DNA from 3 places in the Mesorhizobium australafricanum genome. Region 3 is predicted to be linked to each of the others. Evidence: riboswitches for the same ligand, from Rfam matches in the RefSeq annotation. Region 3 holds a riboswitch; each other region holds the start of a gene.
The links. A riboswitch is a leader RNA that binds a small molecule or an ion and turns the genes downstream of it on or off. The one in region 3 is predicted to bind thiamine pyrophosphate.
Positions count from the first base shown of each region.

Region 1: linked by a shared signal. The riboswitch ahead of thiB (thiamine ABC transporter substrate binding subunit) and the one ahead of thiC (phosphomethylpyrimidine synthase ThiC) in region 3 are both predicted to bind thiamine pyrophosphate.
Region 2: linked by a shared signal. The riboswitch ahead of thiC (phosphomethylpyrimidine synthase ThiC) and the one ahead of thiC (phosphomethylpyrimidine synthase ThiC) in region 3 are both predicted to bind thiamine pyrophosphate.

Region 1 is NZ_JAVIIT010000031.1:516-7,880, reverse strand. It holds gene RFM98_RS30495 (ABC-F family ATP-binding cassette domain-containing protein) at 1-1,513, opposite strand, end outside; gene RFM98_RS30490 (thiamine diphosphokinase) at 1,532-2,176, opposite strand; TPP riboswitch at 2,277-2,381, shown strand; gene thiB (thiamine ABC transporter substrate binding subunit) at 2,434-3,435, shown strand; gene thiP (thiamine/thiamine pyrophosphate ABC transporter permease) at 3,673-5,295, shown strand; gene thiQ (thiamine ABC transporter ATP-binding protein) at 5,292-6,080, shown strand; gene RFM98_RS30470 (M48 family metalloprotease) at 6,235-7,365, shown strand, end outside.
Region 2 is NZ_JAVIIT010000011.1:95,993-103,357, forward strand. It holds gene RFM98_RS21125 (Fic family protein) at 1-1,436, shown strand, start outside; gene RFM98_RS21130 (hypothetical protein) at 1,929-2,516, opposite strand; TPP riboswitch at 3,310-3,426, shown strand; gene thiC (phosphomethylpyrimidine synthase ThiC) at 3,529-5,373, shown strand; gene thiO (glycine oxidase ThiO) at 5,377-6,399, shown strand; gene thiS (sulfur carrier protein ThiS) at 6,368-6,565, shown strand; gene RFM98_RS21155 (thiazole synthase) at 6,569-7,342, shown strand; gene RFM98_RS21160 (thiamine phosphate synthase) at 7,339-7,365, shown strand, end outside.
Region 3 is NZ_JAVIIT010000001.1:130,863-139,953, reverse strand. It holds gene RFM98_RS00710 (GcvT family protein) at 1-1,327, opposite strand, end outside; gene RFM98_RS00705 (hydroxymethylpyrimidine/phosphomethylpyrimidine kinase) at 1,473-2,252, opposite strand; gene RFM98_RS00700 (thiamine phosphate synthase) at 2,243-2,848, opposite strand; gene RFM98_RS00695 (thiazole synthase) at 2,845-3,618, opposite strand; gene thiS (sulfur carrier protein ThiS) at 3,621-3,818, opposite strand; gene thiO (glycine oxidase ThiO) at 3,787-4,794, opposite strand; gene thiC (phosphomethylpyrimidine synthase ThiC) at 4,798-6,642, opposite strand; TPP riboswitch at 6,745-6,861, opposite strand; gene RFM98_RS00675 (FkbM family methyltransferase) at 6,954-7,706, opposite strand; gene RFM98_RS00670 (hypothetical protein) at 7,703-8,935, opposite strand; gene RFM98_RS00665 (aspartate aminotransferase family protein) at 8,948-9,091, opposite strand, start outside.

The DNA.
Region 1 (7,365 bases), on a different contig from region 3:
TTGCCTTGCGGTCTTCCAGCCTGGAGCCGCCGCGCTGCGCCAGCATGTCGGAATAGCCGCCGGCATATTCGATCCAGCGCCCGCCGCCGTCGGGCGCAATCACGCTGGTGACGGTGCGGTCGAGGAAGTCGCGGTCGTGGCTGACCAGGATCACGGTTCCGGCAAAGCCCGCGACCAGTTCCTGCAGCAATTCCAGCGTCTCCATGTCGAGATCGTTGGTCGGCTCGTCGAGCACCAGCAAGTTCGCCGGCCTGGCCAGAACGCGGGCGAGCAACAGCCGCGCCCGCTCGCCGCCGGAAAGCTCGCGCACCGGCGTGCGTACCTGCTCCGGCTTGAACAGGAAATCCTTCATGTAGGAGACGACGTGGCGCTGCTCGCCATTGATGACGAGGTTCTCGCCGCGACCGTCGGTCAGGTAATGCGCCAGGGTCTCCTGCGGGTCGACCGCCTCGCGCTTCTGGTCGAGCGTTGCGATCTCCAGATTGACGCCGAGCCGCACACCGCCGGCATCCGGCGCCAGCTCGCCGGTCAGCATCTTCAGAAGCGTCGTCTTGCCGGCGCCGTTCGGTCCGACCAGGCCGACCCTGTCGCCGCGCTGGATGCGGGTCGAGAAACCCTTGACCACGGTGAGGTCGCCAAAGCTCTTGTCGATGCCCTTGGCCTCGACCACCAGCTTGCCCGATTCGGCGGCATCGCTCGCCACCATAGTCGCGGTGCCTTCGGCGCCGCGATGGCTGCGGAAGCGCTGGCGCATGGATTGCAATTCGCCGAGGCGGCGCATGTTGCGCTTGCGCCTGGCCGTCACGCCATAACGCAGCCAGTGCTCCTCCCGCACGATCTGGCGGCCGAGCTTATGCTGCTCGCGCTCTTCCTCTTCCAGCACCTGGTCGCGCCATTCCTCGAAATGGGCAAAGCCCTTGTCCAGCCGGCGGGTCTCGCCGCGATCGAGCCAGACCGTGGCGCGTGTGACGCGCTCGAGAAAGCGACGGTCGTGCGAGATCAGGATCACCGCCGAGGAGGTGCGGGCAAGTTCTTCTTCCAGCCATTCGATGACCGACAGGTCGAGATGGTTGGTCGGCTCGTCGAGCAGGAGGATATCGGGCTCCGGCGCCATGACGCGGGCAAGGGCGGCGCGACGCGCCTCGCCGCCGGAAAGGTCGTTCGGCCGCTCCTCGCCGGTAAGGCCGAGATGTTCCATCAGATAGGTGGCGCGATGCGGATCGTCGGCCGGGCCGAGGCCTGCCTCGACATAGGCGCGCACGCTGGCAAAACCATCCATATCCGGCATCTGCGGCAGATAGCGGACCGTTGCCGAAGGCTGGCGGAACACCTCGCCGTCCTGCGGCTCGATCATACCGGCGGCGATCTTGAGAAGCGTCGATTTGCCCGACCCGTTACGCCCGACCAGCGCGATCTTCTCGCCGGCGGATGCGCTGAGTGCCGCACCGTCGAGCAGCGGCGTGCCGCCGAAGGTCAGTTTAATGCCGTCGAGATTGAGGAGTGGCGGCGCCATGTCAACTTTCTGGAAATGTCAGCTTTCAGGAAGGGGATAGGGGTGGGCCAGAAGCATCGCCCGACCGCGCTCAAGCGCGACGCCAAGCCGCCCTTTGACCTCGTTTGATATAGTGAGCGAGGAGCCGAACGCCACCTCGACGCGGTCGAGCGGCCATTTGGCGCCGGTGACCGTCAAGCCCGAAAGCTCGGAGAAGCCGAGCACCGAAAACAAGGTGCCGTCATCATAATCGAAGCTGGCCTTGCCAGGCAGGATGGGAACGCCCTCCTGCGCGCCGCTGGTCAGCAGCACTCGCGTGCCGGCAGCAGCCAAGCGCAGGGCCAGCGCCAGATGCAGGAACGCATGGTCGGCGCGCTTGCCGCCAAAGGCGCCGGCAAGCACGAGACTGGTGGCGCCGCGCTGGAGTGCTTCCGCTATGGCGAGCTCGCCATCGGTCATGTCCTTCTCGGCCGGAAAGACCTTGCGCGGCACGGCGGCCAGATCTTTCGGCAGGTCCGCCGGCACCGAATCGAAATCGCCGACCCAGAGCTCCGGCACCAGGCCAAGCAAGCGGGCATGGCCGATGCCGGCGTCCGCGGCGATGACGCGCGAAGCCTCGATCTGGCGTTCGAGCCGGGGCGTGCGGATGAGCTCGCCGCCAAGCAGGATGGTGAATGTGCCCATGGCCGTGGCCCTTACCAGCCCGCCGCGCGAAACGGAAGCCGGCCGCAGATGTCCGGCAAACTTCCGCTTGCGCGCTGCTTCGGCCGGGCCTATCTGTCGAAACGCTCTAACGGGGTGCCGGACGTGATCCGGCTGAGAGGCGAAAAGCCAACCCGCTGAACCTGATCCGGTTTGTACCGGCGGAGGGATTAGACGTTTCGGACCATCCGGCGCCTCAATTCCTTGTCACTCGAACGAAGGAGGCGCCGATGCGCGCGATGTTGTCCAAGCTTATTCTCGCAACTGGCCTTGTTTCGCTTCTGGCAGGCGTTGCGCCTGCCACCGCAAAGGACAAGCTCACCGTCTATACCTATGAAAGCTTCACGGCCGACTGGGGCCCCGGACCGGCCGTCAAGAAGGAATTCGAGGCCGAATGCGGCTGCGATCTCGAATTCGTCTCGGTGGCCGACGGCGTCGCCTTGCTCAACCGCGTCAAGCTGGAGGGTGCCAGCACCAAGGCCGACATCGTGCTCGGCCTCGACACCAACCTGACCGCAGACGCCAAGGCGAGCGGCCTGTTTGCGCCGCATGGCGAAGTGTCCGGCATCAATGTGCCCGGCGGCTGGAAAGACGACACTTTCGTGCCCTTCGACTACGGCTATTTCGCCGTCGTCTACGACACCGAGAAGCTGAAGACGCCACCGAAGAGCCTGAAGGAACTGGTCGAGGGCGCCGGCACGGACAAGATCGTGATCCAGGATCCGCGCACTTCGACGCCGGGCCTCGGCCTGCTTCTGTGGGTGAAGTCGGTCTATGGCGACAAAGCACCCGAAGCCTGGGCAAAGCTCAAGCCGAAGGTGCTGACGGTGACGCCGGGCTGGAGCGAGGCCTATGGCCTGTTCACCAAGGGCGAGGCGCCGATGGTGCTGTCCTATACCACCTCGCCGGCCTACCACATGGTGGCCGAGAATACCGAGCGCTACCAGGCGGCCTCCTTCGAGGAAGGCGAGTACCTGCAGATCGAGGTCGCCGGCATCACCACGACGGGTGCTGCGAACCCGCTGGCGCAAAAGTTCATCGACTTCATGACCGGGCCGAAATTCCAGGACGTCATTCCGGAAACCAACTGGATGTTCCCGGCCGGCAAGACCGACAAGCCGCTCAACCCGGCCTTCGACAAACTGGTCAAGCCGACCAAGACCTTGCTGTTCACCCCGCAAGAGGTCGCGGCCAACCGCAAGGCGTGGGTGGATGAATGGCTGGCGGTGATGAGCAAGTAACTGGTCTTGGTTATCATCCTTCCAAGATGATTGCTCTACGGCGCCCCCCTCTGTCCTGCCGGACATCTCCCCCTCTAGGGGGGAGATTGGCTGGCACGCCGGCTTTCGCCAATCGGCGACATTGCAGGCAAGAGTGGGGCGTCAAAGCTGCTGATCTCCCCCCTAGAGGGGGAGATGTCCGGCAGGACAGAGGGGGGCGCGAAGGAACGCTAAGCTTCCCAAGTCAAATGGTGCAGCGTGCATTCCGCCGCTCGCCCTGACTCCCGCATCACCGCCGGCGTCGCCGCGCTTGCGGCCATCGCTGCGCTCATCGGCGGCGCTTTCGCCGGTCTTGCCCTCGAAGGCGCGCATGATCTCTCGGGCGCTGCCGCTGCCTTCGACGGCTACCTCTTCCGCATCGCCCGCTTCACGCTGTGGCAGGCGCTGCTGTCGACGCTGCTGTCGGTCGCGCCGGCGCTGCTGGTGGCACGCGCCTTGTCGAGACATCCGGCCTTTGCCGGCCGCCGCCTGATCCTGCAACTGTTCACGGTGCCGCTGGCCCTGCCGGCAATCGTCGCCGCGCTCGGCATCCTGGCGCTCTATGGCCGGGCCGGGTACTTCGCCGGCGTCTTCGCCGCGCTTGGCGGCGGGGAGTGGCCGGGGATATACGGCCTCTCCGGCATCCTTGTCGCCCATGTCTTCTTCAACCTGCCCTTGGCCGCGCGCCTGTTCCTCGAGGCGTTGGGGACCATTCCCGCTGACCAGTGGCGGCTGGCGAGCCAGCTTGGCATGGGCGCCCGGCCAGCCTTCCGGCTGATCGAATGGCCGGTGCTGCGCGCGGCGCTGCCGGGGATCGCGGGGCTGGTCTTCATGCTCTGCATCACGTCCTTCACCATCGTGCTGACGCTGGGCGGCGGTCCGGCGGCGACGACGCTGGAGGTCGCCATCTACCAGGCGCTGCGCTTCGACTTCGATCCGGCGCGCGCCGTGGTGCTGACGCTGCTGCAGGTCGCGCTGACCTTCATCGTGGTCATCGTGCTCACGCGGCTTGGCGCCAACACGGTCGGCGATGCCAACCTGCCGGTGGCGCCGCGCCGCTACCTTTCGGCGGGCAGGGCGGAAAGCATGCTGAACGCCGGCCTTATCGCGCTTGCCCTGCTATTCGTTGCCGGACCGATGGTGGCGACCGTGCTTTCAGGTCTGGAGGCCGATCTCGGCCGGCTGGGGGGTGAAGCGGCGGTGCGTCGCGCCACCCTCACCAGCGCGGGCCTCGCCTTGCTGGCGGCGCTGCTCAGTGTGACGTTGTCGCTGGCGCTGATCGCGGCGCGGCGCGCGCTGGCCCTGCGGCGCAGCCCGGGCAGCGCCATGGGCCTACTCGAACATGCCGCCGACACCGGCGCCGGCTTCGTGCTGGTCGTGCCGCCGATCGTGCTCGGCGCCGGCTGGTTCCTGGCGCTGCGCGGGGTCACCGATGTCTTTGCCATCGCGCCGATCATGGTCGTCGCCGTCAACGCGGTGATGGCGATGCCCTTCGCCATCCGGGCCATTCGCCCCGCCTATGACGCGGCCAGCGAACGCCACGAGCGGCTTTGCCTGGCGCTCGGCATATCCGGCTGGACCCGGCTGCGCCTGGTCGACTGGCCGTCGCTCAGGCGGCCTTTGGCCACCGGCTTTGCCTTCGCCATGGCGCTGTCGCTTGGCGATCTTGGCGTGATCGCGCTGTTCGGCAGCGATTCCGTGCAGACCTTGCCCTATCTTCTGCTGGCGCGCATGGGCAGCTACCGGACGGCCGATGCGGCGGGACTTGCCTTGCTGCTCGGCCTCGTCTGCCTGATGCTGGTGATCGTCGCGGACTGGTTGGGGCGGGAAGGAAGGTCATGACGACGACCATCTACGGCACCGCCGCGCAAAAGGGCCTCGCTGTTGCGCTGGATGGCGTCTCGTTCAGCTATGGCGAGGCGTCCTTCCGCTTCGACGCCGAATTCGCCGCCGGCAGGATCACCGCCATCATGGGACCGAGCGGCTCCGGCAAGTCGACGCTGCTCAATCTGATAGCTGGCTTCGAAACGCCTGGTACAGGCAAGGTGCTGATCGGCGGCATCGATCTCGGCAACGCGCCGCCTTCGGCGCGGCCGGTGTCGATGGTGTTCCAGGAAAACAACCTGTTTGCGCATCTTTCGGTCGCAGCCAATGTCGGGCTCGGCCGCTCGTCCTCGCTGAAGCTCGGTGACGCCGATCGGGCGGCGGTCGTCGAGGCGTTGGCGCGGGTTGGCCTGGCGGGCAAGGAAAAGCGGCTGCCGCGCGAGCTTTCCGGCGGCGAGCGGCAGCGCGTGGCGCTGGCGAGAGTGCTGCTGCGCGACCGGCCGGTATTGCTGCTCGACGAACCTTTCGCGTCGCTCGGCCCGGCGCTGCGCGACGACATGCTCGACCTTGTCGCCGGCATCCATGCCGAGCGCAAAATGACGGTGCTCTTCGTCACGCATCAGCCCGAAGATGCGCGTCGCATCGGCCAGGACGTCGCATTCCTCGATGAAGGCACGATCGCGGCGACCGGCCCGGCCGATGATTTCTTCGATCGATCTGGACCGGACGCCTTCCGGCGCTATATCGGCGATCGAGGCGGCACCGTTGCCGGATCACAACACATTGCCCGGAAGCGGACATAATTTGCGGCCAAACCGGCGATGGGTGATCCGGCGTTTGCTTGCCTTGTCCGGGGGAGTGTGGCTAGGTCCGGCCATGCTGGTTCCGGGTGGGCCGTGATTTGCCGAAAGATTTCGAAAGGAAGCCGATCTGTCGACCGGCGCTGAGAAGGTGTGGATGAGGCCGCTGGCACGATTTTTCGCGCTGGCGAGCGTTGCCGTGCTGGCGAGCTGCCAGATGTTCACGCCGCCGGACGTGAAGGAGAGCGGCTTCCAGCCTTCCGACAAGCCGATCACCGTCGACAATGTCGTCGCCAACGCCAGGCTCGCCGAAATGGCGAAGGCGCAGCATCCGCGCATCCTGGCCACCTATGGCGGCGAGTATTCCGACCCCAAGCTCGAACGCATGGTGGCAAAGGTCGTCGGCAACCTGACGGTGGTGTCGGCCAACCCGACCCAGACCTATCGCATCACCATCCTCAATTCGCCCAACGTCAACGCCTTCGCGCTGCCGGGCGGTTATCTCTATGTGACGCGAGGCCTGCTGGCGCTGGCTAACGATTCCTCCGAGCTTTCCGCCGTCATCGCGCATGAGATGGGCCACGTCACCGCCAATCATGGGCTGCAGCGGCAGCAGCTCGAGGCCGAGGAAGGCTTGGCGACCAAGGTGGTTTCCGACGTGCTCGGCGACAGTCCGACCGCCAAGGCGGCGCTCATCCGGGGCAAGCTGAGGCTCGCGCAATTCTCGCGCAACCAGGAACTGCAGGCCGACGCCATCGGCATCAAGTCGATCGGCGAGGCGGGCTATGATCCCTATGCCGCCGGCCGCTTCCTGCAGTCGATGTCGGCCTATACCGATTTCCGCTCGGTCAGCGGCGCCACCGACGCCAGCCTCGACTTCCTGGCCACGCACCCGAACACGCCGCAGCGCATCGAGCTGGCGCAGCGCCTCGCGCGCAATTTCGGCCCGCCCGGCTTCGGCACGCGCGACCGCGACGCCTTCCTCGCCGGCATTGATGGCCTGCTTTACGGCGACACGCCGGAAGAAGGCTATGTGCGCGGCCAGACCTTCATGCACCCCAATCTCGGTGTCTCCTTCACGGTGCCGAACGGTTTCGTCATCGACAACACGGCTGCCGCCGTCACCGCGACCGGGCCGGGCGACATCGCCATCCGTTTCGACGGCGTGGCGATCAACAAGTCCGTGTCGCTCGCGGATTACATCCGCAGCGGCTGGGTGGCCGGGCTCGAAGACGCCAGCGTGCGCCAGGACACGATCAACGGCAACGAGGCGGCGATGGCGCATGCC
Region 2 (7,365 bases), on a different contig from region 3:
ACGATCTCGCCGTGCCCTTGCCGCGAACGTTGTCCGCCACCGGCCAGCATCATCGCATCAGCGAACGGAATGGCTGGCGGATCATGACGCCCCGCCATGCTCCACATGCAACCCTCGAAGGCCACCTGACCTTCGCGCTTAAGTACGAAGGGCTCGACCTTGCCGTCCTCAAGCGGCTCTTCCAGGTGACCGGTCCCGCGCCGATCGAGGCGCTGGTCCGTGAAAGCCCGAGCGGCAGTTATGCCCGCCGGATCTGGTTTTTATATGAATGGCTGACAGGCGCCCGTCTCGATCTCCCAGATGCTGATGCCGGACGCTATGTTCCGGTCCTCGATCCCGAGATGCAGTGGTCCGGACCCGAGAAAACCGTCTCGCGCTACCGCGTAAAGGACAATCTCCCCGGTACGCCTGAGTTCTGCCCTCTGGTATTCCGCACCAAGACGCTCGAAAAATTCATCGACCTTGAGCTGCCGCGACGCGCGGAGGCAATCGTAGCGGACGTGCCGCGCGACCTCCTTGCTCGGACCGCCGCCTTTCTTTTGCTCAAAGACTCCCGATCAAGCTACGCGATCGAGGGCGAGCGCCCGCCGGAAGATCGCATCCAACGCTGGGGCCGCGCTATCGCCGAAGCTGGTCGGCAACCGATTGATCGCGATGAGCTGCTTCGACTGCAAAGAATTGTCCTCGGCGATGCCCGATTCGTTAGACTTGGCTTTCGAAAGGAGGGAGGCTTCGTCGGTGAGCATGACAGGGAGGATCGCATGCCCCTGCCCGATCACATCAGCGCTCGGCCTGAGGACCTGCCGCGGCTGATTGATGGGATGGAGGCCTTCGATCAAGGCCCCGCGCAAAACCTTGATGCAGTCATCGCCGCCGCTATCCTTGCCTTCGGCTTTGTCTACATCCATCCATTCGAGGACGGAAACGGCCGTATTCACCGCTATCTAATCCATCACATCCTTGCCACGCACGGATTCAATCCGCCGGGAATTGTGTTTCCCGTCTCGGCCGCGATCCTGGACCAGCTAGACGAGTACCGGCGCGTGCTCGAGAGCTATTCCCGGCGCCTTCTGCCATTGGTCCACTGGGAAGCGACGCCGCAATTCAACGTCCGGGTACTGAATGACACCGGGGATTTCTACCGCTTCTTTGATGCAACCCCGCACGCCGAATTCCTCTATGCCTGCGTTCAGCGAACCATCGAACGGGATCTTCCCAACGAAACCGCGTTTCTGAAGCGCTACGATCAGTTCCGGCAACAGGTGGATGCCTTTATCGACATGCCCGAGCGGCTGATCGATCTGCTCTTCCGTTTCCTCCACCAGAATGGCGGCCAGCTATCGAACCGCGCCCGCCAAAAGGAATTCGCCGCGCTGACTAATGATGAGGCAAGGCGGATCGAAGCGATCTACGCGCAAACCTTTGGTGCCGATTGACGGCGTGATCATCGCAAGAATCGAACTTTCAGCTCGGTGATTTGACAGTCTTCCGGCATTATTTAGCTCACACCTAAAAAGAATCGGGTCAACGAATGGCGTACGTATGGTGCGGTATGGGTGAGCCGCACGTCATATCCGCACTGGTAGCAAATCGTGCTGAACTGGCGGGTGCAGCTCTCACATCTGGTAAAGCCAAGGCCGAAGCGATCGGCGCCCAGATCGCACACGTTGACGCAGTGCTGTTCCTGTTCGGATATCGCGGCGATCCGCGCGACATCAAGCCCAAGGGCAAGCACTCTATATCTTCAAGCGGCGGGAGCTGCCGCGCCTCATGGCGCAAGTCGGACCGCAAGGAACCAACCGGGAAATCGCCCTGCGCGTCATCGAGGCGAAGGGATGGGATGCCGGCGACCGCACTTTGGTCGCTAAGGTGGCGAGTGCCATAAGAAGTTCCAAGAATTGGGACCGTCGCCGAAGAATGAACGCCCTTTAATTGGCTGCGCCGCCCCTGTTCGGTCGCAAATACATAGCCTTCAATATCAGATAGAGCCCCTTTCGGTCGACGGCACCGCCCAATAGGTAATTGAGCAAATCGTGGCGCATATCGGCCGTCATCGGTTGGCGGTATGGGATGGCTCGGTCCGTACGATTTCTTTCGAACCAATTAATAATTAGGAGGCAAAAATCGAGCGCAAGGATAGATTCCCTCCCGTCGATTAGGTCCTGCCTAGCGGTGGCTTTCTGCTCGTCGCTTCCTTTGAAATCGTACGGCACGTCCTCATTATATTCGTGGTCGAAGAAATTGCCCAAGAAGGGCTCTGAATTCAGATTAAAAAGGAGCAGGGCACAAATTTTTACGTGAGACAGCCGCGTCGTTTTTTCAGAGGTTTCCTCTGAAAGCCATTGCTGGTTGTCGGCCACCCACTGAGCGTGAATCTGCTTTGTGACGTTCGGAATGAAATGGGCTTCGAGTCCATGCACTTTGAAATTGGCGTAACAGAACTCGCGGAAAGCGTAGTTGAAAGATTCGTAGTCGGCGAGCCATTCATCCAACTTATTTTCATCGAACGGAATCATACAGGCGAGAACTCCAAGCCCCAAAGCAAGAGGGCGAAGGTTGGTAAACCTTCGCCCTCTAAAAGGAAATAAAAAAACGGGGTTACGCGGCGGTTTTCACCGTCTCGTTTACCAATTCGACGGTAGACACATACCCGAGGGTTTTGTCAGGATCCGATTTGATAACGGCGCGACCATTTTCGTACAGCTTTTTAAATCTGGAAATGTCGCGCGGAAGGGCGCACCGTTCAGCGCTCTTCGGCAAGCCTCTCTCTGGCATCATCGTTCTCCCGGTCCTGTCCCTAGCTTGGGCCGTCTGTCGTGGCGGCGCCATACAAGCAACGCACATATTTGTCAATTTTCGGCAAATATGCAACGTGCATTTAGACGCATTTGAAATGCGTTGGCCGTCATTTGGTTGCCGTTTCGACGATTATCGATGCGAAAAGCGATTAAATTTTGTCCACGTTTCGCTGCCAATATCCAGTCCACACTCGGCTGATTGGGTGATTAAGCGAGGCGTGGCCGAAAGCTTCTTCTCCCCGCCTGCGACGCGCTGAGATCGGCACCCATCATCAAGTCAGCGGTCGCTATCTTCATGCGACGGCGAGATACTGCTCGCCATTGCTTACAACGGCGGTTGTCCTCACGCCATGCCATCTCTGCTGCGTAGGCAAGCGTCCCCGTGGCTGGTCTCGGGCGTGCGATTTGTCGCAGCCATGTGCGCGAACTTTTCCCGCAGTTTGATCAGCAGACGATCAGCGCTGCGGCCTGAAGGCGCTTGACAAAGCGGCGCCGGCCCGGTCAGTTTGAAAGCATTCACCAGGGGAGTCCCGGCAAGGGGCTGAGATACTGCTGGCTTTTGCGGCGCAGTGACCCGTTGAACCTGATCCAGTTCATACTGGCGTAGGGACGGTGCAAGCGCTTGCGGGAGATCATGCCCGAGGACCTGTCTCATGCAGCAGGTCGAAGCGTCCTTTCATCCTTCCGGCACAGAACTGGGTCTCCAATGCAACGAGCAAAGGAGCCTCAAATGAATGCCTTGACCCCCACCGTATCGACCGGGCCGCTGCCGGCCTCGCGGAAGATCCACAAGTCCGGCGTCCTCCATCCGCAGATCAGGGTGCCGATGCGCGAGATCGCCGTTCACCCGACTGCCGGCGAGCCGCCGGTGACGGTCTACGATCCGTCAGGCCCCTATACCGACCCCGCGATCGAAACGGACATCGAAAAGGGCGTTGCCCGGCTTCGCCAAGACTGGATCGTGGCGCGCGGCGATGTCGTGCCCTATGACGGCCGCCATGTCAGGCCGGAGGACAACGGATTTGCGACAGGCGAGCGCCTGACGCAGGAATTTCCGATCCGCAACCGTCCGCTGAGAGCCAAAGCCGGCAAGGCCATCACCCAGCTTGCCTATGCGCGCGCTGGCATCATCACGCCCGAGATGGAATTCGTCGCCATCCGCGAGAACCTTGGCCGCGAGATGCTGCGGAGCAAGCTGCAACAGGATGGCGAGGCGTTCGGCGCATCGATCCCGGATTTCGTCACACCGGAGTTCGTGCGCGACGAGGTGGCGCGCGGCCGCGCGATCATTCCTGCCAACATCAACCATCCCGAAAGCGAGCCGATGATCATCGGCCGCAACTTCCTGGTGAAGATCAACGCCAATATCGGCAACTCCGCCGTCACTTCCTCGATGGCCGAAGAGGTCGAAAAGATGGTCTGGGCGATCCGCTGGGGTGCCGACACTGTCATGGACCTCTCGACGGGCCGCAACATCCACAACATCCGCGAATGGATCGTGCGCAATTCGCCGGTGCCGATCGGCACGGTGCCGCTCTACCAGGCGCTGGAGAAGGTGGGCGGTGTCGCCGAGGATCTGAGTTGGGAAGTCTATCGCGACACGCTGATCGAGCAGGCCGAGCAGGGCGTCGACTATTTCACCATCCATGCCGGCGTGCGGCTGCATTACATCCCGCTGACCGTCGACCGGGTCACGGGCATCGTTTCTCGCGGCGGCTCGATCATGGCGAAATGGTGCCTGCACCATCATCGCGAAAGCTTCCTCTATGAGCATTTCGAGGAGATCTGCGACATCGCCAGAGCCTATGACGTCTCCTTCTCGCTCGGCGACGGGCTTCGTCCCGGCTCGATCGCAGACGCCAATGACCGAGCCCAGTTCGCCGAGTTGGAAACGCTTGGCGAATTGACGAAGATCGCCTGGGCAAAGGACTGCCAGGTGATGATCGAGGGCCCTGGCCATATTCCCATGCACAAGATCAAGCAGAATATGGACAAGCAGCTCGCCGTCTGTGGCGAAGCGCCATTCTACACGCTGGGGCCGCTGACCACGGACATAGCGCCGGGCTATGACCACATCACCTCGGGAATCGGCGCCGCCATGATCGGCTGGTTCGGCACGGCCATGCTCTGCTATGTGACGCCGAAGGAACATCTCGGCCTGCCGGATCGCAACGACGTCAAGACCGGCGTGATCACCTACAAGATAGCCGCGCATGCCGCCGACCTTGCCAAGGGGCATCCCACGGCGAAGATCCGCGACGACGCGCTTTCGCGGGCGCGGTTCGAGTTCCGCTGGGAAGATCAGTTCAACCTGTCGCTGGATCCCGAAACCGCGCGCTCGATGCATGACGAAACCTTGCCCAAGGAAGCGCACAAGGTGGCGCATTTCTGCTCGATGTGCGGACCGAAATTCTGCTCCATGCGCATCTCCCACGACATCCGCGCCGAAGCCCAGAAGGAGGGGATGGCGGCGATGGCAGAGAAATATCGCGCGGGCGGCGATCTCTATATGCCCGTCGAAACGCTCGGGGCAGAAAAACAGGCTTTGGCGCAGAAAGATCAGGGGGCGCACTGAGCCATGGGCCGTGTCCTTATCAAAGGCGCCGGTGTGGCAGGCCTCACCGTCGCCCATGAACTAGCCGCTCGGGGTGCGTCCGTCACCGTTGCTGAAATTCAAAGCCAGATAGGCGGCAATGCCTCCTGGCTCGCCGGCGGCATGCTGGCCCCCTGGTGCGAACGCGAAAGCGCCGAGGAGGCGGTTGTCACGCTCGGCAAAGTTTCGGCCGACTGGTGGGAAAGGACGCTGCCCGGGCTCGTGACGAGGGCCGGCACTCTCGTCGTCGCCCATGCGCGCGACGCCTCCGAGCTCGCCCGTTTTGCGGCTCGTACGCGCAATTGTGAATCCGTCGACGAAGAGGCGATTGCCGCCCTCGAACCCGATCTTGCCGGTCGCTTCCGCCAGGGCCTGTTCTTTGCCGGCGAGGCTCATCTCGATCCCCGTCGGGTTCTCGAAGCGCTGGCCGACAAACTGCGCGCGATGGGAGTCGTCTTCCTTTTCGAGGTGGGCGAGGTGGCCCTTTCCTGCTTCGATCAGGTGATCGACTGCACGGGCATCGCGCGAGCCGACGACGACTTGCGCGGTGTGCGCGGCGAAATGCTGATCCTCCACACGCGTGAGGTCTCGCTTGCCCGCCCGGTGCGTCTGCTTCATCCGCGTCATCCGATCTATGTCGTGCCGCGGGCCGATCATCACTTCATGGTTGGCGCGACGATGATAGAGAACGACCACGACGGACCGATCACCGCCCGTTCGCTGATGGAGCTCCTCAATGCGGCCTACGCACTTCATCCGGCGTTCGGTGAGGCCGAAATCGTCGAGACAGGCGTGGGAGTGCGCCCGGCCTATCCCAACAATCTGCCGCGGGCGAAGTGTTGGAAGGACGGCACGATCACGATCAACGGCCTTTACCGGCACGGCTTCCTGCTTTCACCGGCCATGGCCGAACAGGCTGCTGGCCTTCTCTTCAATTCATCTGCCGATAATTCATCTGCCGGCCTGGAGTCTAAAAATGAAGCTGATCGTCAACGGCAAAGCGCTTGAAGCCAAGGCGGCGACGCTCGACGCCCTTTTGAAGGAGCTGGACTATGAGGGCGGCTGGCTCGCCACCGCGCTGAACGGCGATGTCGTGCCCGCGGCCGGACGGGCGGAATTCCGGTTGAGCGATGGCGACCGGGTCGAAATCCTGTCACCCATGCAGGGAGGCTAGCCGATGTTCGATCTTTTGGGGACAAAGCTGGCGTCGCGCCTGCTGCTGGGCACAGCCCAATATCCTTCGCCGGCGATCCTTGCCGATGCGGTCAAGGCGTCGGGGACCTCGGTGGTGACCGTCTCGCTGCGCCGGGAAATGGCCGGCGGCAAGGCCGGCGAACAATTCTGGTCGCTGATCCGCTCGCTCGGTGTGAAGGTATTGCCCAACACCGCCGGCTGCCATTCGGTCAAGGAAGCCGTGACGACAGCGAAGATGGCGCGCGAGGTCTTCGACACGTCCTGGATCAAGCTCGAAGTGATCGGCAACCACGACACGCTGCAGCCCGACGTCTTCGGCCTGGTCGAGGCCGCACGCATCCTGTGCGAGGGCGGCTTCAGCGTATTCCCCTATACCACGGACGACCTCGTCGTCGCCGAGCGACTGGTGGAGGCAGGCTGCAAGGTCCTGATGCCGTGGTGCGCGCCGATCGGTTCGGCCCTCGGGCCGGTCAACATCATGGCGCTGCGCTCGATGCGCGGGCATTTCCCCGACGTTCCGTTGATCGTCGATGCGGGGCTCGGACGGCCGTCGCACGCCGCGACGGTGATGGAGCTCGGCTTTGACGCCGTGCTCCTCAACACGGCGGTCGCCAAGGCGGCCGATCCGGTGGGCATGGCGCGCGCTTTCAGCAAGGCGGTCGATGCCGGCCGCGAGGCCTATGGTTCGGGACTGCTCGAGCCGCGCGACGTCGCCGTGCCATCGACGCCTACAATCGGCAGGGCGGTTTTTTCATGAAGCTCGATCCCTTCTACCTGATC
Region 3 (9,091 bases):
ACGGCGAACGGCGGATGTTGCGGCCCTTGGAGAAGGGCTCGCGCGGATGCACTGCCGGATTGTAGACCTTCATCGCCGTCTCGGTGCAGCGATCCCAGATGAACTGTTCCTGCGTCTGGTGCGGGTAGAAGCGCGAATAGTCGATGGCGTGATGGTCGATCGAGGTGCGGCCGTCGGTCATCCAGTCGGCGATCAGCTTGCCCATGCCGGGGCCGTCCTTGACCCAGATGGCGACGGCGTACCACAGGCCCCGCACCTTCTGGCTTTCGCCCATGGACGGGCCGCCATCGGTTGTCACCTGCAGCAGGCCGTTGAAGGAATGGCCTTCGTTGTAGCCGAGCTCGCCGAGGATCGGCGTCAGCTCCATGGCGCGCTCCAGCGGCGCCATGATCTGCTCCATGTCGAGGTCGCGCTGCGACGGCGAGAGCCGCGCCTGATCCTTTTCCAGGAGATCGCGCGGATGGCAGAGGCGCGGATTGTTCTCCTCGTAATAGCCCCATTCGATCTGACCGCCCTCGGCGGTCTTGGGGTCGCCGGTGTCGCGCATATAGGCGGAGTTGCCCTGGTCGCGCAGCAGCGGCCAGCCGATCTCCTTGCCGGTGCCGGCGAACTCGTTGTAGGGGCCGAAGAAGGTGAGCGGATGGTCGATCGGCATGACGGGCAGGTCTTCGCCGACCAGCGCCGCGGTGAGCCGGCCCCAGATGCCGGTGCAGACGACGACATAGTCGGCCTCGATCGTCCCGCGCTCGGTCACCACGCCCTTGATGCGCCCGTCCTCGACGATCAGCGACTTGGCCGAGGTGTTGGCGAAGGCCTGCAGCTTGCCCGATGCGACACCCTGGTCGACCAGCTTGCCGGCGACCGTCTGAGAACGCGGGATGACGAGGCCGGCGTCGGGGTCCCAGAGACCGCCCTGCACCAGATGCTCCTCGATCAGCGGGAATTTCTGCTTGATCTCGGCCGGCTCGATCAGCCGCGCGCGGGTGCCGAAGGATTTGGCCGAGGCGATCTTGCGCCTGATCTCGTCCATGCGGGCATCGTCGCCAACGCGCGCGACCTCAAGGCCGCCGACACGCGCGTAGTGGCCCATCTTCTCGTAGAAATCGATGGAGTAGAGCGTCGTCCAGCACGAGAGAAAGTCATGGCTGGTCGTGTAGCAGAAGTCCGAAGCGTGCGCCGTCGAGCCGATATCGGTCGGGATGCCCGACTTGTCGATGCCGACAATGTCGTCCCAGCCGCGCTCGATAAGGTGATGGGCGACAGATGCGCCGACAATACCGCCCAGACCGACGATGACGACCTTCGCCTTTTTCGGAAACTCTGCCATGACCCGCGACTCCCAAGTGGTAAAGCGCGCGGACTATAGGGCCGAGCGGTAGGGTGATTGAAGCCTGTTTGCGACATTAGGAAAAGGCCGAGCGACCCTGACGGCCGAACGCGTCTCGCCCGGGGTGTCACCGGTGAGGATTTCCCTATGCGCCGGAGCCGGATTCGCGCTCGAAACTCTGCAGGAACTTCTCGAAGACAAGCCGCTTGCCTTCGCGCACACTGTCCTCGAGCGGCTTCGCGCCGGCCAGACGCGCGGCGATTGCACTGGCCAGCATGCAGCCGGTCCCGCGCATCGATCCGGCAAGCCTGGGCATGTCGAGGCGGATGGGCTCCTGCTCCAAGCTCAACAGGATATCCGTCGATCTGGGTCCCGCCGCATGGCCGCCCTTGATGAGCAGCGCCCGCGGCCCGGCCGCGAGCAATCGCCTTCCCTGCCGCAGCGCATCGTCGTCGTCCCCGGCCAGTTCCGATCCCGTCAGGATCGCCAGCTCTATGAGGTTTGGCGTGACGAGACGGCAGAGCGGCATGAGATCACGCTTCATGACGCCGATCGCGCGCGCTTGCAGCAGCGGCCCGCCGGACGAGGAGGCCAGCACCGGATCGAGCACTGCCGGTATCCGCGGATTTTCGCGCAGCACGGTGGCGACCGCAGCGATGATCTGCCCGGTTGCGAGCATGCCGATCTTGATGGCCGCCACCTCGTTGGCCTGCAATGCCGCCCGCATTTGATCAGCCACCAGGCCAGGCTGCATAGGACGGATATCCCTGACGGCGTCGTGTGTCTGCACCGTTACCGCAGTGATGGCAAGGCAGGTGCGCAAGCCGATGGCAGAGATCGTCTCGATGTCGCGCGCAATCCCGGCACCTCCGCTGGAATCCGATCCGCCAACGACAAGCACATGCGGGTCTTGCTTCAGCGCCATTGCTCCGTCTTTTCGATCCATTCCCTGGTGCGCGCCTCGGGATCCGGGTTCAGCGTTACGTCCGTCACCACCGCCGCGCTGTCGGCGCCGGCCTCGAAAACGCCATCGAGCCGCTCGGGATTGAGGCCGCCGATGGCGATCAGCGGAATTGGCGCGACCCTGCCCTTCCAGGCCCGGATCCTTTCGAGCCCCTGCGGCGCCCATTTCATCTTCTTCAGGATGGTCGGATAGACCGGACCCAGCGCGACATAGTCGGGCCCGGCCGCCATGGCCGTCTCCAGTTCGGCATGATCATGGGTGCTCAGTCCGAGCCTGATGCCGGCCGCCTGTATCTCGAGGAGGTCGGCGGTCTGGAGATCCTCCTGGCCGAGATGTACGAAGTCGCAGCCCTCCTCGATCGCCAGCCGCCAATGATCGTTGACGATGAGCTGGCAATGGTGTCGGGCGCACAAGGCTTTCGCTCTGCGGATTTCCGCGCGCAGCCCGCCCTCGTCCATATTCTTGATGCGCAGTTGCACCAGCCTGACGCCGAGCGGCACCAGCCGCTCGATCCAGGCAGCGCTGTCGACGATCAGGTAGAAGGGATCGAGCTTCATGAAAAAACCGCCCTGCCCAATGTCGGCGTCGACGGCACGGCGACGTCGCGCGGCTCGAGCAGTCCCGAACCATAGGCTTCGCGGCCGGCATCGACCGCCTTGCTGAAAGCGCGCGCCATGCCCACCGGATCGGCGGCCTTGGCGACCGCCGTGTTGAGCAGCACGGCGTCAAAGCCGAGTTCCATGACGGTTGCCGCGTGCGACGGCCGTCCGAGCCCCGCATCGACGATCAACGGCACGTCGGGGAAATGCCCGCGCATCGAGCGCAGCGCCATGATGTTGACCGGCCCGAGCGCCGAACCGATCGGCGCGCACCACGGCATCAGCACCTTGCAGCCAGCCTCAAGCAGCCGCTCGGCGACGACAAGGTCGTCGGTGGTGTAGGGGAACACGATGAAACCGTCCTCGCAAAGGATGCGCGCGGCCTCGACCAGGCCGAAGACGTCGGGCTGCAGCGTGTCGTGGTTGCCGATGACTTCGAGCTTGATCCAGGGCGTGCCGAAGACCTCGCGCGCCATCCTCGCGGTCGTCACGGCTTCCTTCGCGGAATGGCAGCCGGCAGTGTTGGGCAGGACCCTCACGCCGAGCGAGCGGATCAGCGACCAGAATTTCTCGCCGGCCTTGCCGCCGGCCATTTCACGGCGCAGCGAGACGGTCACCACCGAGGTCCCCGACGCCTTGACCGCATCGGCAAGGATCGCCGGCGAAGGATATTGGGCTGTGCCCAGCAGCAGGCGCGACGCCAGCTTTGTCCCGAAAAGATCGAACATGGCTAGCCTCCCTGCATGGGTGACAGGATTTCGATCCGGTCACCCTCGCTCAACCGGAATTCCGCCCGTCCAGCCGCGGGCACGACGTCGCCGTTCAGCGCGGTAGCGAGCCAGCCGCCCTCATAGTCAAGCTCCCTCAAAAGGGCGTCGAGCGTCGTCGCCTCGACCTCAAGCGCTTCGCCATTGACGATCAGCTTCATTTTCAGACTCCAGGTCGGCAGATGAATTGAAGAGAAGGCCGGCAGCTTGGTCCGCCATGGCCGGTGAGAGCAGGAAACCGTGCCGGTAGAGGCCGTTGATCGTGATCGCGCCGTCCCCCCAACGCTTCACCCGCGGCAGATTGTCGGGATAGGCTGGCCGCACGCCCACTCCTGTCTCGACGATTTCGGCCTCGCCGAACGCCGGATGGACTGCGTAGGCCGCATTGAGGAGTTCCATCAGCGAACGGGCGGTGATCGGTCCGTCGTGGTCGCTTTCGATCATGGTCGCGCCGACCATGAAGTGATGATCGGCCCGCGGCACGATGTAGATCGGATGACGCGGATGGAGGAGACGCACGGGCCGGGCGAGCGAGACCTCCTGCGTGCGCAGGATCAGCATTTCGCCGCGCATGCCGCGCAAGTCGTCATCGGCTCGCGCGATGCCCGTGCAGTCGATCACCTGATCGAAGCCGGAAAGGGCAACCTCGCCCGCCTCGAAAAGGAAGACGACCCCCATCGCGCGCAGTTTGCCGGCGAGGGCTTCGAGAGCCCGACGGGGATCGAGATGGGCTTCGCCGGCAAAGAGCAAGCCCTGGCGAAAGCGACCGGCAAGGTCGGGTTCGAGGGCGGCAATCGCCTTTTCGTCGGCGGTCTGATGATTGCGCGTGCGGGTCGCAAAGCGGGCAAGCTCGAAGGCGTCGCGCGCATGGGCGACGACGAGAGTGCCGGCCCTACTCACGAGACCGGGCAGTGTCCTTTCCCACCAGTCGGCCGCATTCTCGCCCAGGGTAATAACGGCCTCCTCGGCGCTTTCGCGTTCGCACCAAGGGGCGAGCATGCCGCCGGCGAGCCAGGAGGCATTGCCGCCTATCTGGCCCCGAACTTCAGCAACCGTGACGGACGCACCCCGCACAGCTAATTCATGGGCGACGGTGAGGCCTGCCACACCGGCGCCCTTGACAAGGACGCGGCGCATAGCTCAGCGCGTCTCCTGATCTTTCTGGGCCAAAGCCTGTTTTTCCGCCCCGGGCGTTTCGACGGGCATATAGAGATCGCCGCCTGCGCGATATTTCTCCGCCATGGCCGCCATCCCCTCCTTCTGGGCTTCGGCGCGAATGTCGTGGGAGATGCGCATGGAGCAGAATTTCGGCCCGCACATCGAGCAGAAATGCGCCAGCTTGTGCGCTTCCTTGGGCAAGGTCTCGTCGTGGAACGAGCGCGCCGTCTCGGGATCGAGCGACAGGTTGAACTGGTCTTCCCAGCGGAACTCAAACCGCGCCCGCGAAAGCGCGTCGTCGCGGATCTTCGCCGCCGGATGCCCCTTGGCGAGATCCGCGGCGTGCGCGGCTATCTTGTAGGTGATCACGCCGGTCTTGACGTCGTTGCGGTCCGGCAGGCCGAGATGTTCCTTCGGCGTCACATAGCAGAGCATCGCCGTGCCGAACCAGCCGATCATGGCGGCGCCGATTCCCGAGGTGATGTGGTCATAGCCCGGCGCTATGTCCGTGGTCAGCGGCCCCAGCGTGTAGAATGGCGCTTCGCCACAGACGGCGAGCTGCTTGTCCATATTCTGCTTGATCTTGTGCATGGGAACATGGCCAGGGCCCTCGATCATCACCTGGCAGTCCTTTGCCCAGGCGATCTTCGTCAATTCGCCAAGCGTTTCCAACTCGGCGAACTGGGCTCGGTCATTGGCGTCGGCGATCGAGCCGGGACGAAGGCCGTCGCCGAGCGAGAAGGAGACATCATAGGCTCTGGCGATGTCGCAGATCTCCTCGAAATGCTCATAGAGGAAGCTTTCGCGATGATGGTGCAGGCACCATTTCGCCATGATCGAGCCGCCCCTGCTGACGATGCCGGTAACCCGTCCAACCGTCAGCGGGATGTAGTGCAGCCGCACACCGGCGTGGATGGTGAAATAGTCGACCCCCTGCTCAGCCTGCTCGATCAGCGTGTCGCGATAGACCTCCCAGCTCAGATCCTCGGCGACGCCATCCACTTTCTCCAGCGCCTGGTAGAGCGGCACCGTGCCGATCGGCACCGGCGAGTTGCGCACGATCCATTCGCGAATGTTGTGGATGTTGCGGCCCGTCGAGAGGTCCATGACGGTGTCGGCACCCCAGCGGATCGCCCAGACCATCTTTTCGACCTCTTCGGCCATCGAGGAAGTGACGGCGGAATTGCCGATATTGGCGTTGATCTTCACCAGGAAGTTGCGGCCGATGATCATCGGCTCGCTTTCGGGATGGTTGATGTTGGCAGGAATGATCGCGCGGCCGCGCGCCACCTCGTCGCGCACGAACTCCGGTGTGACGAAATCCGGGATCAATGCGCCGAACGCCTCGCCATCCTGTTGCAGCCTGCCGCGCACGATCTCGCGGCCAAGGTTTTCGCGGATGGCCACGAATTCCATCTCGGGCGTGATGATCCCGGCGCGCGCATAGGCAAGCTGCGTTACCGCCTTGCCTGCCTTTGCCCTCAGCGGAGGGTTGCGGACGGAAAATTCCCGCGTCAGGCGCTCTCCCGTCGCAAATCCGTTGTCCTCCGGCCTGACATGGCGGCCGTCATAAGGCACGACATCGCCGCGTGCGGCGATCCAGTCCTGCCGATGGCGGGCAAGACCCTTTTCGATGTCCGTTTCAATCGCGGGGTCGGTATACGGGCCCGACGGATCGTAGACCGTCACCGGCGGCTCGCCGGCAGTCGGGTGGACCGCGATCTCCCGCATGGGCACCCTGACCTGCGAATGGAAGACGCCGGATTTGTGGATCTTGCGCGACGCCGGCAGCGGTCCGGACGACACGGTGGGGGTCAAGGCATTCATTTGAGGCTCCTTTGCTCGTTGCATTGGAGACCCAGTTCTGTGCCGGAAGGATGAAAGGACGCTTCGACCTGCTGCATGAGACAGGTCCTCGGGCATGATCTCCCGCAAGCGCTTGCACCGTCCCTACGCCAGTATGAACTGGATCAGGTTCAACGGGTCACTGCGCCGCAAAAGCCAGCAGTATCTCAGCCCCTTGCCGGGACTCCCCTGGTGAATGACTTAGGTTGAACGGGCCGGCGCCATCTTGTCAAGCGCCTTCGGCCGGCAATTGCGGCTCATTGCCGTCGTGAACACAAGGCAGCCCACGAAACTTAGGCGAAGGCCCAGATGTCCTCGGCCTGGAAGCCGACCTGATAGCCGGCGGTCTTCAGCTTGACCACGACCTGGCCGATCTCGGCAGCCGGCAGCGCGCCGACTTCGACCTTGATCATGCCGGGACGGTAGCGCTGCAGGTCGAGTTGATCGAACACCATCCAGTCGGCGCCTTCGCAGTCGACCAGGAAAGCGTCGATATGGGTGATGCCGTTGCGGTCGAGCAGCGTCTGCAAGGTCTCCGAAGGCACCTCTATGTCCTTCAGATGCGGCGCGAACCTGTTGAAATTGGCGTCCGCCTCGCCCCAGGCATTCTTGCCCGACATCAAATTGGTGTCGGTGACCGACGAGCAGCCGATGAACTCTATCGGAAGCGTGCCCGACTCGAGCGCCGCGGCGTCGAAGGTGTGGACGGTGATCGTGCCCTTCGTTTTGGTCACCGCCACCGGTTCTATGACGAAGCGGCTGGTATCGGGGTAGTTGGCGCGCAAACGCTTCTGGTTGTAGGGGATCGGCTCGACCAGCATGGCGCGCGCGCCCGGAATGCGGTGCAGCCAGGGCGTCACGTCGTCGAACAGCGCTCCGTCGCAGGCGCCGACATTGACCATCTGGAACGGCCGTCCGCCAAAACGCGCCTTGAGCGCCGCCTTGGCCAGGAACTTCGTGCCATGCAGCGCCGGTCCACGATCGAGCAGGCCTGACGGAAGGCTGAGCGAGAGCAAGACGCGCGCGAAGCTGGACAGCGAGCTCATGACTTGTCTCCGGGAATGACCTGCAGCGCGGCGCGGCGCCCGCCCTGGCTGGCCGCTGCCCACAGCGCCATCGTTGGCGCGGCCAGCAGCAGGAAGGGCGGCAGAAGATTGGGGAAATAGATGCGGGTGTCGTGGATCGGGAAAACGGTGAACTTTGCCAGCACGCCAAGCACGAGCGCCGCAAGCAGGATGCCGGTGCGACGGTCGAGCCCGAAGCCCGCGCGGCTCAGGCCATACCATCCGGCCAGTGCCAATACCGACACTCCGACCCAGCTGTTGACGCTGATCGCGCGGATCACCGAAGCGGCGAAGGCCTTGAGATAGGCCGCTACCGAGAACGGCGGTTCGAAGCCGACCATATTGTAATGCTGCTCGATGCTGGAAAACCACAGATGCGGCCACCCGCCCGGATGCTGCGCCCAGTTCGAAATGGCGAAATAGGCGATGAAGGATACCGCGAAGCCGGCCAGCGCGCCCCACGCCCTCTCGCGGTAAGCGACGAGCAGCACGGCGAAGATGGCGAGGAAGACGATGTTGTCGGGCCTGGCCATGAAAGCAAGGAAAAGCAGGACCGCCGTCGCCGCCTCGCGCTTGCGCACATAGGCAAGAAGCCCGCCGAGAAACAGCGCCGAGCACGATAGATCGGGCGTCGAGGCACGCGCCGCGTCACCGAAATCGGCCATGATCAGGACCGCGCCAACGACCGGCGCCAGCGCGAGCGCGCCTTCCGCGCGCAGCCAGGCGAGCGTGATGGCGCCGAACAAAAGCACCGAGAACACCTGCACCAGCCGCATTGCATCGACCGGCGAGACGACATGGCTGAGGCTGGACAGGATTTCGGCGTACAGGAACTTGATCCGGTACATGCCGAGCAGCGAATGGAAGTCGGCGGCATTCTCGGCCATATGGCTGCGGAAGCCGCCACCATCGTCGGTCAGCGTCTTGTAATCGCCCGCCGACACGCCCTCCCTGACCGTGCTGTAGGCATAGTCATGCAGGGCCTGCGGATCGGGATAGGTGCTTTCCTCGGCGATCGCCAGATAGGGCAACATGTCCCAGTTGGCGTCGGGCATGAACCAGGCAGTCACCGCGGTGAGCAGGATATAGAGCGAGAAGGCCGCCGCACCGATCGACGCGGCCCATTTCGCATAAGCCCCCTCGCCCCACGCCAGACCGGCGCCGGTCAACCGTTCCAGCGGATTGGTCGGAGCGGGCGGCCTGGTCAGCATCGTCAGCGGCCTCTATTTACCGACTTGGCTTTTCACGAAATCCTTCACGATCGCCACGATGCCGCGCGACAAAAGGCTGTCAAAGGCATCGACGAAGCGGTCGACATGCTCGGGCTGGCAGATCAGCGGCGGCTCGAGCCGGATGACGTTGCGATT